Regions from separate parts of the Kitasatospora sp. NPDC094028 genome, predicted to be linked through region 1. Evidence: riboswitches for the same ligand, from Rfam matches in the RefSeq annotation. Region 1 holds a riboswitch; each other region holds the start of a gene.
What was found. A riboswitch is a leader RNA that binds a small molecule or an ion and turns the genes downstream of it on or off. The one in region 1 is predicted to bind cyclic di-AMP.
Positions count from the first base shown of each region.

Region 2: linked by a shared signal. The riboswitch ahead of ACPC54_RS27605 (peptidoglycan DD-metalloendopeptidase family protein) and the one ahead of ACPC54_RS41490 (transglycosylase family protein) in region 1 are both predicted to bind cyclic di-AMP.
Region 3: linked by a shared signal. The riboswitch ahead of ACPC54_RS01015 (C40 family peptidase) and the one ahead of ACPC54_RS41490 (transglycosylase family protein) in region 1 are both predicted to bind cyclic di-AMP.

Region 1 is NZ_JBMVFA010000069.1:949-5,645, reverse strand. It holds gene eno (phosphopyruvate hydratase) at 1-1,035, opposite strand, end outside; gene ACPC54_RS41490 (transglycosylase family protein) at 1,284-2,057, opposite strand; cyclic di-AMP (ydaO/yuaA leader) riboswitch at 2,062-2,229, opposite strand; gene ACPC54_RS41485 (cytochrome P450 family protein) at 2,440-3,723, opposite strand; gene ACPC54_RS41480 (SDR family NAD(P)-dependent oxidoreductase) at 4,021-4,446, shown strand; gene ACPC54_RS41475 (nucleoside triphosphate pyrophosphohydrolase) at 4,457-4,697, opposite strand, start outside.
Region 2 is NZ_JBMVFA010000022.1:35,216-39,912, reverse strand. It holds gene ACPC54_RS27610 (DUF2470 domain-containing protein) at 1-572, shown strand, start outside; gene ACPC54_RS27605 (peptidoglycan DD-metalloendopeptidase family protein) at 1,087-2,073, opposite strand; cyclic di-AMP (ydaO/yuaA leader) riboswitch at 2,076-2,257, opposite strand; gene ACPC54_RS27600 (MFS transporter) at 2,569-4,116, shown strand; gene purB (adenylosuccinate lyase) at 4,124-4,697, opposite strand, start outside.
Region 3 is NZ_JBMVFA010000001.1:229,072-233,768, reverse strand. It holds gene ACPC54_RS01020 (C40 family peptidase) at 1-980, opposite strand, end outside; gene ACPC54_RS01015 (C40 family peptidase) at 1,206-2,309, opposite strand; cyclic di-AMP (ydaO/yuaA leader) riboswitch at 2,320-2,473, opposite strand; gene ACPC54_RS01010 (C40 family peptidase) at 2,828-3,865, opposite strand; gene ACPC54_RS01005 (NYN domain-containing protein) at 4,065-4,697, opposite strand, start outside.

The DNA.
Region 1 (4,697 bases):
GGTCTCGGTGAGCGAGCCGATCTGGTTCACCTTCACCAGCAGGGCGTTGGCGGTGCCGGTCTCGATGCCACGGGCCAGGCGGGCCGGGTTGGTGACGAACAGGTCGTCGCCGACCAGCTGGACCTTGTCGCCCAGCTTGACGGTCATGGCCTTCCAGCCGTCCCAGTCCGACTCGTCCAGCGGGTCCTCGATGGAGACCAGCGGGTAGGCCTCGACCAGCTCGGCGTAGTACTCGATGAGCTCGGCGGCGGAGAGGGCCTTGCCCTCGAACTGGTAGGCGCCGTCCTCGTAGAACTCGGAGGAGGCGACGTCCAGGGCCAGCGCGACGTCGCGGCCGGGCACGTAGCCGGCCTTCTCGATGGCCTCCACGATGAGGTCCAGGGCCTCGCGGTTGCTGTCCAGGTTCGGCGCGAAGCCGCCCTCGTCGCCGAGGCCGGTGGACAGGCCGCGCTCCTTCAGCACGCCCTTGAGGGTGTGGTAGACCTCGACGCCCCAGCGGACGGCCTCGGAGAAGGACTCCGCGCCGATCGGGGCGATCATGAACTCCTGGATGTCGACGTTGGAGTCCGCGTGCGAACCGCCGTTGAGGATGTTCATCATCGGAACGGGCAGGACGTGCGCGTTCGGGCCGCCCAGGTAGCGGAACAGCGGCAGGTCGCTGGCCTCGGAGGCGGCGTGCGCGACGGCCAGCGAGACGCCCAGGATGGCGTTGGCGCCGAGCGAGGACTTGTCCGGGGTGGCGTCCAGGTCGAGCATGGCCTGGTCGATCAGGCGCTGCTCGGTGGCGTCGTAGCCGACGAGCTCCGGGCCGATCTGCTCGATGACGGCCAGGACGGCCTTCTCGACGCCCTTGCCGAAGTAGCGGTTCTTGTCACCGTCGCGCAGCTCCAGCGCCTCGAAGGCGCCGGTGGAGGCACCCGAGGGGACGGCGGCACGGCCGGTGCTGCCGTCGTCGAGGCCGACCTCGACCTCGACCGTGGGGTTGCCGCGCGAGTCGAGGATCTCACGGGCTACGACGACATCGATGGACGGCACGAGGCATCTCCTTGCGGAAGCAGGGTCCGGCTGACGGGGTGGTGACTGTCGGCCGGACGATTGCGGAGTCGTTACGACCAGAGCCTAACCGCCCGGACCGGCGGGGCCACGTCGGCCTCGGTTCCGTCTCAGCGTGTGGCCCCACTACCCACCGGTAGTTCACCTGCGCGACCCGGCCCGTCCGCCCGGATCGGGGCGATTGCGGACGAAGGGGGCCGGTGCGGCCGGCCCCCTTCCGGTACGGCCGGTCAGCCGAGGTGCAGCACCTGACCGGGCATGATCAGGTTCGGGTCGCCGCCGACCGTCGACTGGTTGTGCTGGTACAGCGCCTGCCAGCCGCCGGACACGCCCTGGGCGGCGGCGATGTTCGACAGCGTGTCACCGGCCCGGACGGTGTAGTCGTGGCCGGTCGGCGCGGACGGGGCCTGGTCGGCGCGCGGGGCGGCGTGCTTCGGGACGTACTGCTGGGCCGACTGGTCGACCGGCTTCTCGGCCTGCTTCGGCGCGGCGTGCTTCGGCGCGGACGGCTGGGCCGGCTTCGCGGCGGGCTTGGGCGCCTTCGGGGCCTGCGCCTTCGGAGCCTGCGTCTTCGGGGCCGACTGGGCCTGGGTGTCCGAGGAGTCGTCGACGGACGCGGCCGCGCCGCCCTTGCTCAGCCCGGCCTTCTGGGAGCAGACCGGCCAGGCGCCCGGCCCCTGCGAGGCCAGCACCTTCTCGGCGACGGTGATCTGCTGCGCCCGGCTGGCCTGGTTGGCCTGCGGCGCGTAGGCGGTGCCGCCGTACGCCTTCCAGGTGCTGGAGGTGAACTGCAGTCCGCCGTAGAAGCCGTTGCCGGTGTTGATGCTCCAGTCGCCGCCGCTCTCGCACTGGGCGACGGAGTCCCAGCTGGAGGCCGGGGCGGCGACGGCGCCGCCGGCGGTGAGGAGCGGCAGCGCGAGCCCGACACCGGCCACACCGGCGACGGCGATGACCTTCTCGGCCTGGGTGCGGCGGCGGTGACGGCCAGATCCAACGAGCAGCATGAAGGGTCCCTCTCCGCACGCCTGCGAGGTGAGCTGTCGGGTTCGGACCGGGAGGTGGCCCGGCCGCCGTGCGCGGAGACGATCCCGCTCGGGCGGCTTCACCCCAAGCCGTGGAGGAACGGCAACAAACCTGGTTCCCCCGCCCCTGCCCAGGGTCTGGTCGGTTTCCCGTGGCGCGGCGGGCAGGATTCGGCGTTCCGCGCACGAGGTCCGCAGCTGCGAACTCCAGGGAGACTAGACAGATCATCAGGTCGATCACAAGCTCATATCACCGATATCACACAGAAATCACGGCATGTGATCAATCGCCTACCAACGGCGTCGCTTTGTCCGGATTGATGCGTGTTCACACCGGCGCCAACGGCGTACCGGCGACGGCGCGTCAGCGTGGTGCGGTCTCAAAACGCGCATGAGGTGACCGGATCTCAGGGGTGAACTCGACCGGAAGTTCACGCAGACCCCGCATGATCAGGCCACCCCGCCACCGCAGTTCCTCCGGCCGTTCGGCCAACCGCAGATCCGGCAGCCGGGAGAGCAGCGTGGCCAGCGCGGCCCGCCCCTCCAACCGGGCCAGCGGGGCGCCGATGCAGTAGTGGATGCCGTGCCCGAAGCCCAGGTGCGGATTGTCCGCCCGGGCCAGGTCCAGGGTGTTCTCGTCGGCGAACCGGGCCGGATCGCGGTCCGCCGCCGCCAGCACCACCAGCACCGGATCGCCCACCGGGATGTCCACCCCGCCGATCGACAGCGGCTCCGTCGCGAACCGCCAGGTCGCCAGCTCCACCGGCCCGTCGTAGCGCAGGAGTTCCTCGATCCCCGTCTCCAGCAACCCGCTCTCGCCGCGGGCCACCGACTCCTGCAGCAGCCGGCGCTGCTCCGGGTTGCGCAGCAGCGCGTACGTGCCGTTGCCGATCAGGTTCACGGTCGTCTCGAAACCGGCGAACAGCAGGATGAAGGCCATCGCCGCGGCCTCGTTCTCGGTCAGGTGCTCGCCGTGGTCGCTCGCCCGGATCAGGCCGGAGATCAGGTCGTCCCCGAGGTCCGCCCGCTTGCGGTGGATCAGCTCCAGCAGGTACGCCCGCATCCGCTTCACCGCCCGCCCCACGCCGCCGCGTTGGCCGCCGCCGTGTCGAATCATCATCCCGGCCCAGTCCCGGAAGTCGTCCTGGTCCTCGGCCGGCACGCCCAGCAGGTCGCAGATCGCGTAGATGGGGAGCGGGAAGGCGAACTCGTGGATCAGGTCCGCCGAACCGCGCTGCGCGAAGCCGTCGATCAGTCGGTCGGTGAGCTGTTGCACCCGCGGCTCGAACTCGGCCACCCGGCGCGGGGTGAACGCCTTCGACACCAGGCGGCGCAGCCGGGTGTGGTCCGGCGGGTCGATGTTCAGCAGGTGCGTCATCAGGTCCGCCTGCCGCTCCCCCGGAATGCCGACCCGGCCGGTGCGGTGCGCCTGCTCGCTATGGTGCGCCGGGTTCTTCGACAGCCGTCCGTCCGCCAGCGCCTGCCGGGCGTCCGCGTACCGCGTCACCAACCAGGCCTCCACCCCGCTCGGCAGCGTGGTGCGGTGCACCGGGGCGTGCTCGCGCAGCCAGGCGTAGGCCGGGTACGGATCGGCGGCGAACTCCCAGGTGAAGAGCTGCGGGGCGGTGGCATCGGGCTGAGCAGGCATGGGTCGACGGTATCCGGTGGGCGGCGCGCGGCCGGGCCGCGGCGTTCGCGACCACCACCGGCGGCGCGCGAAGGGCTCGTGAACGGCGCGCGGACCGCCCGCGAGCCGTGCGTGAGGCGCGCGTCAACACCCCGTGCCGGGCCCGTGCACGGTTCTTGGACAGCTCTTGGAGTTACGGCGGGCGTGAGTCTGGTCACCTGCGGGGTAATGCCTGTTGCGGAGGGTCAGGTCGTGCCTACGATCCTCCGCAGTACGCGTGGGCGCCGGTGCGGTGTCGCCCACAGGGAGGAGCAGACCATGCGGGTCGCCGGGGCAGTCGTCGTCATCGCGGTACTCGACGGCGGGTCGGGGTCCGACCTCGCCCGCCGGCTCACCGCGGCCGGCGCCGCCGGGATGCTGATCGCCGACCAGCACGTCGGCGTCGCCGAGGACCTCGCCGCCGAACTCGACCGCACGGGCTGCCGCGTCGTCGGCGTCAGCGGGGACGTCCGCCGCCCCAGCGACGTCGCCGCCATCGTCGACACCGCCGAGAAGCACCTCGGCCCGATCGACCTGTTCTGCGTCGCCGGCCCGGACGGCGAGCGGATCGTCTCCCTCGCCGAACTGCCCGCCCACCTCGACCTGGAGCGGCTCGCCGAACTCCTCGCCCTCGTCGGCGACGCCATCGCCGAGGTCGTCCCGCCGCAGCGGCACTCCACCGAGCGCACCGCCACGGCGGCCTGACCCCGCTCCGCTACTCCGCCGGATCCAGCCCCTCGGCCGCGCGCACCGCGTCCCGGTAGCCGCGCGCCGCCGAGCGCAGCGCCGCGTCCACGTCCACCCCGGCGTCGTGCGCCCGCTGCGCCACCGCGAGCAGCAGCCGGCCCGCCGACTCCTCGGTCAGCTCCGCCTCCGGCGGCAGCACGTACGGCTCGTCCGGCACGCCCGCGAAGCCCGCCCGCCGCACCCGGGACACCAGCTTCGCCGCGTACGCC
Region 2 (4,697 bases), on a different contig from region 1:
GCCTGCGGCTGTCCGCCCCGCTCGACGCCCCGCTCACCTCGGCCGCCGCCCGCGCCGCCGACGGCCTCGCCGTCGTCCTCGACGTCACCGACGTCTCCCCGGTCGCCGTCCGGGACCGCGTCCGCGCCCGCCTCACCCTCGCCGGGCGACTGTACCTGGCCCACCTCGCCGACGACGGCCTCAGCGTCCACCTGCGCGTGGACGTCGCCCACGCCGTCCTCGCCACCCCGTACGGCACCGGCGCGCTCACCGCCGCCGACCTCGCCCTCGCCACCCCCGACCCGCTGGCCGGCCACGAGGCCGCGCTGCTCACCCACTTCGCCGACGAGCACCCCGACGCGCTCGCCGTCCTCACCCGCCTGCTCGACCCGGCCCTGCTCGCCCGCCGCCCCGAGGTCCGCCCGCTCGCCCTGGACCGCCACGGCCTGGTGCTGCGCCTGGACCACCCGGACGGCCACCACGACGTCCGCCTGGTCTTCCCCCGACCCGCCCGCGACACCGAGGACTTCGGCCACCGGGTGCACGAGCTGCTCACCGCCGCCGAGTACGGCCTGCCCGTACACCGCGGGTAGTCACCGCTCGACGGCGTCCTCCAGCACGACCCGCCCCAGCCGCGCGTACAGCTCCGGCCGCCGCCCCCGCACCCGAACTCCCCACCCCCCGAAGCGCGTTCAGCGGGTTCACGGCCTCTGCGACGATCCCGTCCGGCCCGCCGCCGGTGCCCAGCACGGCGACCGCGACCGCGCCCCCACTGCGGACGGCCATCCGGCCTCCTCCACCCGGACGTTCCCGCCCGCCGGACCGGCCGGGCGCTGACCACCCGACAGCATCGCGCGCCCCCGGACCGTCCGCCCGCCCCGGCCACCGTGCGGAACACCGGGGTTGACGCCACGTTCGACCTCCTCGAACGCGAAAGCGGCCGGCCCGGCTCCGCGAGGAAGGTCTCGCGAAGCCGGGCCGGCCTGGGCGTGTCCCGCGCCCATGTCCACCGGTGCGGCGGTCATCCGGTCGAGCGGTCACCCGACATGACCATCCCGGAGGGCCGATTCGCCCCGCACCGGCGGTGGTTCCTGAACCCCGGAAGGGTTACAGCGCGACGCCGTGCGCCCGCAGGTAGGCGACCGGGTCGATGTCCGAGCCGTACTCCGGACCGGTGCGGATCTCGAAGTGCAGGTGCGGGCCGGTCACGTTGCCGGTCGCACCGGACAGGCCGAGCTGCTGGCCGACGGTGACGGTCTGACCGATCGACACGCCGATCACCGAGAGGTGCGCGTACTGCGCGTAGTGGCCGTCGGCGAGCTTGATCTCGACCTCGTTGCCGTAGGCGCCGCCGTTGCCGGCCTTGACCACGACACCGTTGGCGACCGCGCGCAGCGGGGTGCCGGTGGAGGCGACGAAGTCCTGGCCGGTGTGGTGGCCGGAGGCCCACATCGAGCCGGCGACGCCGTAGGCCTCGCCCAGCACCGGGTTGGCCAGCGGCGCGACGAAGCCGGAGGTGGCGGCGACCGGAGCGGCGGTCACGGCCTGCGCCGGGGCGGCGGTCTGAACCTGGGTCTGCACCTTGGCGGCCGGCTTGGCGGCCTCGGTGGTGACCTGGAGCCGGTCCTGCGAGACCGAGGAGGCCTGCGGCTTGGCGGCCGGCGCGGCGGGCTTCTCGGCCGGAGCGGCCGGGGCGGCCGGCGCAGCGGGGGCGGCCGGCGCCGCGGCGTGGCCGGCGACGACGAGCTGCTGGCCCGGGAAGATCAGGTTCGGGTTGGCACCGACGACCGCGTGGTTGCGCTCGTACAGCGCCTGCCAGCCACCCTGGACGTGCTTGGCGTCGGCGATCTTCGACAGGGTGTCACCGCTGACGACCCGGTAGTTCTCGTCCGCGGCGGCAGCGGAAGCGGCGGCCGGGGCGGCCGGCCGGGCCACGGCCGCGGCGGCGGCGACGTGGTGCGCGGCGGGGGCGGTGTGGGCCTGGGCGCTCACCACGGTGACCAGCGGGAGGGCGAAGGAGACCCCGGTGACCGCGGTGGCGATGCCGATCCGGGCGGCGCGGGGCAGGGTGATACGACGAGCCTGAGCAGGCATGGAAGTGTCCTCTCCGACGCCTGCGAGGTGAGCTGTCGGGTTCGGGCTGGAGTTGCCCGGCCGCATGTGCGGCTTCACCCCAAGCCGGCCCTGGCCGTCCGCGCGTCGAGGCGCGGATCACTGGTCCGGCGACTTACCTGTGGGTCCCCCGCTCCTGCCGTACAGAGTTCAGTGCGAGCCACCGGGCAGCGGCAGGACTCGGCGTTCCACCCGGCGGATCCGTCCGGGCTGGCCGGGCGGTCGCTGAACTAAAACCCATCCGTTCGGGTGAAGCAATGTCGATCTCCCGAAGGACGGGCCCGCAGGGGGCCGCCGGTGACCCTCCGCACGAGCTGCCGTACCGTGCGTGCACAATCCATTCACCGGGCGCCACTGATCCACGACCCTGCGCCGAACTCGGCCACGCACCGCAGCCGCCCGGACACCCCGCGTCGCCGTCGACACACCGCCCGGTGACCCTTGTCACGCACGCCCCCGGGGGCCCAGGATCGGACCGTGGCCACCTCCGAGGCCGGCACCCTGCGCCTGGGCACCGCGCAGGGTCGCTGGGTACTACTGGCGACGGTGCTCGGCTCCAGCATGGCGATGCTCGACGGGACGGTCGTCAACGTCGCGCTGCCGCGCATCGGCGCCGATCTCGGCGCCTCGCTGGCGTCCCTGCAGTGGACGCTCAACTCCTACCTGCTCACCCTCGCCGGGCTGATCCTGCTCGGCGGCGCGCTCGGCGACCGGTACGGCCGGCGCCGGGTGTTCCTGCTCGGCGTGGTCTGGTTCGCCGCCGCCTCCGCGGCCTGCGCCGCCGCGCCGAACATCGAGGTGCTGATCGCCGCCCGCGCCGTCCAGGGCATCGGCGGCGCCCTGCTGACCCCCGGTTCGCTCGCCATGCTCCAGGCCGTCTTCCATCCGGACGACCGCTCGCCGGCGGTCGGCCTGTGGTCCGGCCTGGGCGGCGTGTCCGCCGCGGTCGGGCCGTTCCTCGGCGGCTGGCTGGTGGACGGCCCCGGCTGGCGCTGGATCTTCCTGCTGAACCTGCCGCTGGCCGCCGCCGTGATCGCGGTCACCTCCCGGTTCGTCCCGGAGAGCCGGGACGAGAGCGCGAGCGGCCGCTTCGACGTGACCGGCGCGCTGCTGGCCGCGCTCGCCCTCGGCGCGCTCACCTACGCGCTGACCGCCGCCGGCGAGGGCCTGTCCCCCACGGTCTGGATCTCCGGCGCGCTCGGCCTGCTGCTCGGGGCCGCCTTCCTGGTGGTCGAGCGCCGCACGCCGGACCCGATGCTGCCACTCGGCCTGTTCTCCGCCCGGCTGTTCACCGCCGTGAACCTGGTCACGCTGTGCGTCTACGCCGCGTTCAGCGGGGTGTTCTTCCTGCTGGTGGTGCAGCTGCAGATCGTGGCCGGGTTCTCGCCGCTGGTATCCGGCTTCGCGCTGGTGCCGATCACGGTGCTGATGCTCGCACTGTCCGCCCGCGCCGGGCGGCTCGGCAAGCGGATCGGCCCGCGGCTGCCGCTGACCATCGGCCCGCTGCTGTGCGCCGCCGGGGTGCTGCTGATGCTGCGCACCGGCCCGGGCTCCTCCTACTGGCTGGACGTGCTGCCCGCCGTCACGGTGATGGGCTGCGGGATGACGCTGCTGGTCGCGCCGCTGACCGCGACGGTGCTGGCGGCCGTCGAGGTCCGGCACGCGGGCATCGCCAGCGGCGTCAACAACGCCGCCGCCCGCGCGGCCGGCCTGCTCGCGGTCGCCGCCCTCCCGGCGCTGGCCGGGCTGAGCGGCGACGCCTACCGGGTGCCGTCCTCGGTGGACTCCGCCTTCCGCACCGCGATGCTGATCTGTGCCGGCCTGCTCGCCGCCGGCGGCCTGATCGCCTTCGCCACGGTCCGCGGCAACGTGCTCGCCCCGGACGGCCCGGCGGAGCACCCGGTGGCCGAGCCGAACTGCGAGTGGCCATGCGGCACCACCACCCCGCCGCTCGACCCCGGCCGCGCCCGGACGCACGAGGGCCCCGCCACCGGAACGGCGGCAGGGCCCTCGCAGGAGACCTGATCCAGCGTCAAAGGATGTCGGCCGGCGCGTACTTGGCGGCCGCCGGGTACGCGGCCGCGACGGCCTCCACCTGGCGGACGATCTCGGCGACCTGCGCCCCGGCCGCGCCCGTGAAGGACAGCTTGTCGGCCAGCAGCGCGTCCAGCGCGGCCCGGTCCAGCGGGATCCGCTCGTCGGCGGCGAGCCGGTCCAGCAGCTCGTTCTCCCGGGCGCCGGCGCGCATCGCCAGCGCGGAGGCGACGGCGTGCTCCTTGATGACCTCGTGCCCGGTCTCCCGGCCGACGCCCGCGCGCACCGCGCCCATCAGCACCTTGGTGGTGGCGAGGAACGGCAGGTAGCGGTCCAGCTCGGTCTCGATCACGGCGGGGAAGGCGCCAAACTCGTCGAGGACGGTCAGGAAGGTCTCCAGCAGGCCGTCGAAGGCGAAGAAGGCGTCCGGCAGCGCGACCCGGCGCACCACCGAGCAGGAGACGTCGCCCTCGTTCCACTGGTCGCCGGCCAGCTCGCCGGTCATCGAGGCGTAGCCGCGCAGGATGACCGCCAGGCCGTTGACGCGCTCGCAGGAGCGGGTGTTCATCTTG
Region 3 (4,697 bases), on a different contig from region 1:
TAGGGGGCGTGCACGATCACCCCGCCGCCGGCGTACATGCCGACGTGGTGCATGTCCCGGTAGAAGATCACCAGGTCTCCCGGCCGCGCTTCGGAGAGGCTGATCCGCTGCCCGGCGGACGCCTGGGCCTGCGAAGTGCGCGGCAGGGTCACTCCGGCCTGCCGCCAGCTGTAGTACATCAGACCGGAGCAGTCGAACGCACGGGGCCCGGTGGAGCCGTACACGTACGGCGAGCCGATCATCCGCACCGCGGCGGCCAGCGCGGCGGCCCCGCGCTCGGAGGCGGGCGGGGCGGTGCCGAGGTCCAGCCGGTCGGTGCCGCGGGTGGCGCGCTGCTCGGCGTCCCGGGCGTCCTGGGCGGTCATCCTGGCCCGTTCGGCCGCACCCAGGCTGTTGAGCAGCTTCTGCGCCTTGGCGAGCCGTTGCTGGATCTGCTGCTTGCTGTCGGCCAGGGTGCGCCGGGACTCCTCCAGCGCGGCCAGCTTGCCGCCGGCCTCGGTGCGGCGCTGGTCGAGCCCGCGCTGACGGGTGACCAGCTCGTGCAGGGTCTCCTGCTGGCGGGTGGCGGCCTGGCCGAGCGTGCGGGCCCGGGAGAGGTAGCCCTCCGGGTCGCTGGAGAGCATCAGCTGGGCGGTCTGCGCCAGGCCGCCGCCGCGGTACTCGGCGCCGGCCACGGTGGCGAGGTCGCCGCGCAGCTGGTTGAGCTGGTCCTGGGCGGTGGCGATCTCGCTCTGCAGGATCGTGGTCTCGCCCTGGAGCCGCCGCTGGGCGTCCTGCGCCGCGTTGTACTTCTCGGACGCCTGCTCGGCCTCGTCGTACAGCCGCTCCACCTGCACCTTGACGTCCTTGCGGTCGGGCGCGTCCGGGCCGCCGGGGGCGGCCTGCGCGGAGCCGGCGGTCGCCACCCCGAGGGCGGTGGTGGCGGCCGCGGTCAGCACCAGCGCGCGGGCGAGCAGTTGGGAACGGCGATGCACGGGCATGGCGGCGGCGGCTCCAATCCTGCGGCGCGGCCCCGCCGCCGCACCGGAACGGGCGGCTCTGGAGCGGGGGTCCGGTGGCAGACGTTAGCGAGTCCGGGCAATCGAGTCCAAACCCCCACCGGTCCGAATATTCGCCCCCTAATCGGACATCAGGACGAGCCGCCGGCAAAGCCGCAGGCCCGGCCTCCCCTGGGGAAGACCGGGCCTGACGGAGGCTGCGCGGGATCAGACCCGCACGATGGAGGAGAGCGGCATGTTGGAGACCGCCTCGTAGCGCACCACGGCGCCCGGCTTCGGCGCGTGCAGCACCTGGCCGTTGCCGGCGTAGATGCCGACGTGGTGGGCGTCGCCGAAGAAGATCAGCAGGTCGCCCGGCTGGGCCTGGGACAGGTCGGAGCCGATCCGGGTGCCGGCGCCGGCCTGCTCCTGCGAGGTGCGCGGCAGCGAGACGCCGGCCTGGTTGAAGGCCCACTGCATCAGGCCGGAGCAGTCGAACGAGCCCGGGCCGGTGGCGCCGTAGACGTACGGGCTGCCGAGCTTGGAGGCGGCGTACTGGAGCGCCGCGGCACCGTGCGAGCTGCCGGGGGCGATCACGGGGGCCGGGGCGGAGAGGTCGCTGCGGCTGCTGTCGCGCGAGGCGCGGTCGGGGGTCGACTGCGCGGGCTTGGCGGCGTCCGCCTTGGCCTTGGCGTCGGCGGCGGCCTTCGCCTCGGCGGCGGCCAGCTGCTGGCGCTCCTGCTCGGTCAGCGTGTTGAGCAGGTCCTGGGCCGCCTTGAGCTTGCCCTGGACCTCCTCCTTGTCCGACTTGAGCTGCTTGGTGGTGGACTCCAGCTCGTTGAGCTTGCCCTGGGCCTCGTTGCGGTCCTGGTCGAGCTTGCGCTGCTGGTCCTGGAGTTCCTTCAGCTGGTTCTTCTGGGTGCCGCCGACCTGGTTCAGGGTGCCGGCCTGGCTGAGGAAGGTGTCCGGGCTGGAGTTGAACATCAGCTGGACGGTGGGCGATATGCCGCCGTTGCGGTACTGCTCGCCGGCGATCTCGGCGAGGCCGCCCTGCAGGTCGGTGACCTGGCCCTGCTGCCGCGCGATCTTGTCCTGCAGGCCGGAGACCTGCTTCTGCAGCTCCTGCTGCTTCTCCTGCGAGGCGTTGTACTTCTCGGTCGCCTGCTCGGCCTGCTCGTTGAGCTTGTCGACCTGCTCCTTGACCTGGTCCTTGGTCGGCTGCGGGTCGGCGTGCGCGCCCTGTGCGGACAGGGCGACGGCAGCGGCGGCGACGCCGGTCAGGATCGAGACGCGGGCGCGGCCGGCGGGCTTGGGACGACGATGGGACGCCACGAAGGCGGGCTCCTTCTTCCTACGTCCGCCTACCGGGTGAGCTGACGGGTTCGGGCCGGAAGCATGCCCTACGACGCCTCACGGCCGTTCCATCGGCCGACCTGGCGCCGATTCACCCCGGAGGAACGTGGTTCCCCGGCTCCGCTCCACAGCGCCCCCGACCACTGGGCTCCCCTGTCGGGCAGTCGCTTCGACCTGCCCCGCTGTCTCGCGAACTCGACGGAAACCACCGCCGCCACCCAGGCTGGGTGATCGACAGTGCGGTGGTTCGGGTCATGACCCTAGTAACTGGACCGTGATCCGTTCAAATCCTTGTCAGAAAAAAGACGTAAGAATGCCGAAGTTCTTCTGTGAAAATGACCGAAGGTGATCACGTCCACACGCATAGCTGATCGGATTTCACGAATCGGCCAGCCGGGCGGTCACAGCCGAACGCCACCCCCCGGAACGAGGGGTGGCGGGTGTCACAAGCGTTCGGAGCGGCCCTGCGGCCTGCCGGTCCGTCGGCCCCGCGGGCGTCAGACCCGGCGGATGGTGTTGATCGGCATCGCGTCGGCCTTCATCACCTTCACCACGTCACCGGTGTGCGGCGCGTGCACCACCATGCCGTTGCCGATGTACATCCCGACGTGGTGCCGGTCGCTGCCGTAGACCACCAGGTCGCCCGGCTGGGCCTGGTCCAGCGAGGGCACCCGGGTGCCGACGTTGCCCTGCTCCTGCGAGGTGCGCGGCAGCGAGACGCCGGCCTGGCCGTACGCCCAGACCATCAGGCCCGAGCAGTCGAAGGTGCTCGGCCCGGTGGAGCCCCACTGGTACGGCGAGCCCTGCTTGCTCATCGCCTTGGCCACCGCGACGCCCGCGTAGCCGCTCGCCTGCGGCAGCGGGCCGATGTCCGGGCGGTCGGAGCCGCGCGAGGCCCGGTCCACCTGAGCCTGCTGGGCCTTCAGCGCGGCACGGTCGGCGGCGCTGAGCGAGTTCATCAGGTCCTGCGCGGCCTTCAGCTTCTGGTTGACGTCCGCCTTGGCCTGGTTCAGGTCCTTGGTCGTGGAGTCGAGCGAGGCCAGCACCGCGGCCGCCTCGGTCTTCTGCTGGTCCAGCCGGCGCTGCTGGTCCAGCAGCCCCTTGAGCGCCTCGGCCTGACTGTTGCTGGCCTGCTGGACGCTGGACGCCTTCTGCAGGTAGCCGCTCGGGTCGGAGGAGAGCATCAGCTGGACGGACGGGTCGATGCCGCCGGTGCGGTACTGCTCTCCGGCCACCTCGGCCAGACCCGACTTCAGCTGGGTCATCTGGTCCTGGCTGCGCGCCACCTGGTCCTGCAGCTGGTCCGACTGCTTGCGCAGCTGGTCGGCCCGCTCCTTGGCGCCGTTGTACTTCTCGGCGGCCTGCTCCTGCTCGGTCTGGAGCTGGTCGATCTGCTCCTTGACCTGGTCCTTGCTGGGCTGGGGCGCGGCGTGCGCGCCCACCTGGGCCGAGAGGGCGACCGCGGTCGCAGCGGCAGCGGTGAGCACGGAGACCCGTGCGCGACTCGGCTGCTTCGGACGGCGGTGGGAGGCCAAGAGACCGGCTCCTTCTTCCATCGGACTCACCTGTACGAGTGAGAATCCGGAAAATAGGTTTGACGCCAGACCCTAGTGAAGATCTCTGCGTTTCGCCAACCCCCCAATGGCGTGAAACCGGCCTCCGACGCTGACTTCACCAGATCCGCACATGACCGCCATCCGGGCGCTGACCAGGCATCACGCCCTCCGGCCCGGGTCAGGGCCGGGCCAGCCGGTTCAGCAGCAGCACCGAGGCCACCGGGCGCGCGCCCGCCTTCCGCACGCCCTCCGCGACCTCCCGATCGGTGGACACCACCACGACCGGACGGCCCTGCGGCTCGGCCCGCACCAGACGGCGGATCAGCTCGTCGGCCGTCTCCCCGGTCCGGCTGAACCGCACCCGCACCCCGCGCGGCGGCGCCATGATCACCGGAACGTCCAGGTCCTGGCCGTCGAACACACAGGTGACCTCCGCCTGGGTGCGCTGCGCCAGCATCGCCAGCCCGCCCAGCAGCCGGATCCGCTGCTGCTCCAGCGGCAGCGTCGGATAGCCGGTCTTGGTCACGTTGTAGCCGTCCACCACCAGGTGCACCTGCGGGATCGCCAGCAGCTGGTCCAGCAGCGCCGGATCGTCGTCCGCCAGACCCCGCCTGGCCACGTCGTGCGGCGAGGCCGCCCCCGGCACCACCGCCTCCACCAGATCCGCCGGGCGGATCTGCGAGACCGGCAGCGCCAGCTCCCGCTGCAGCCCCTGCGCCGACTGCAGCACCGTGTCCAGCAGCAGCCGCAGCCGCATGTCCTCCACGCTGCGCCCCTCGCGGGCCGAACGGCGGCCCTGCTCGGCGGCGTT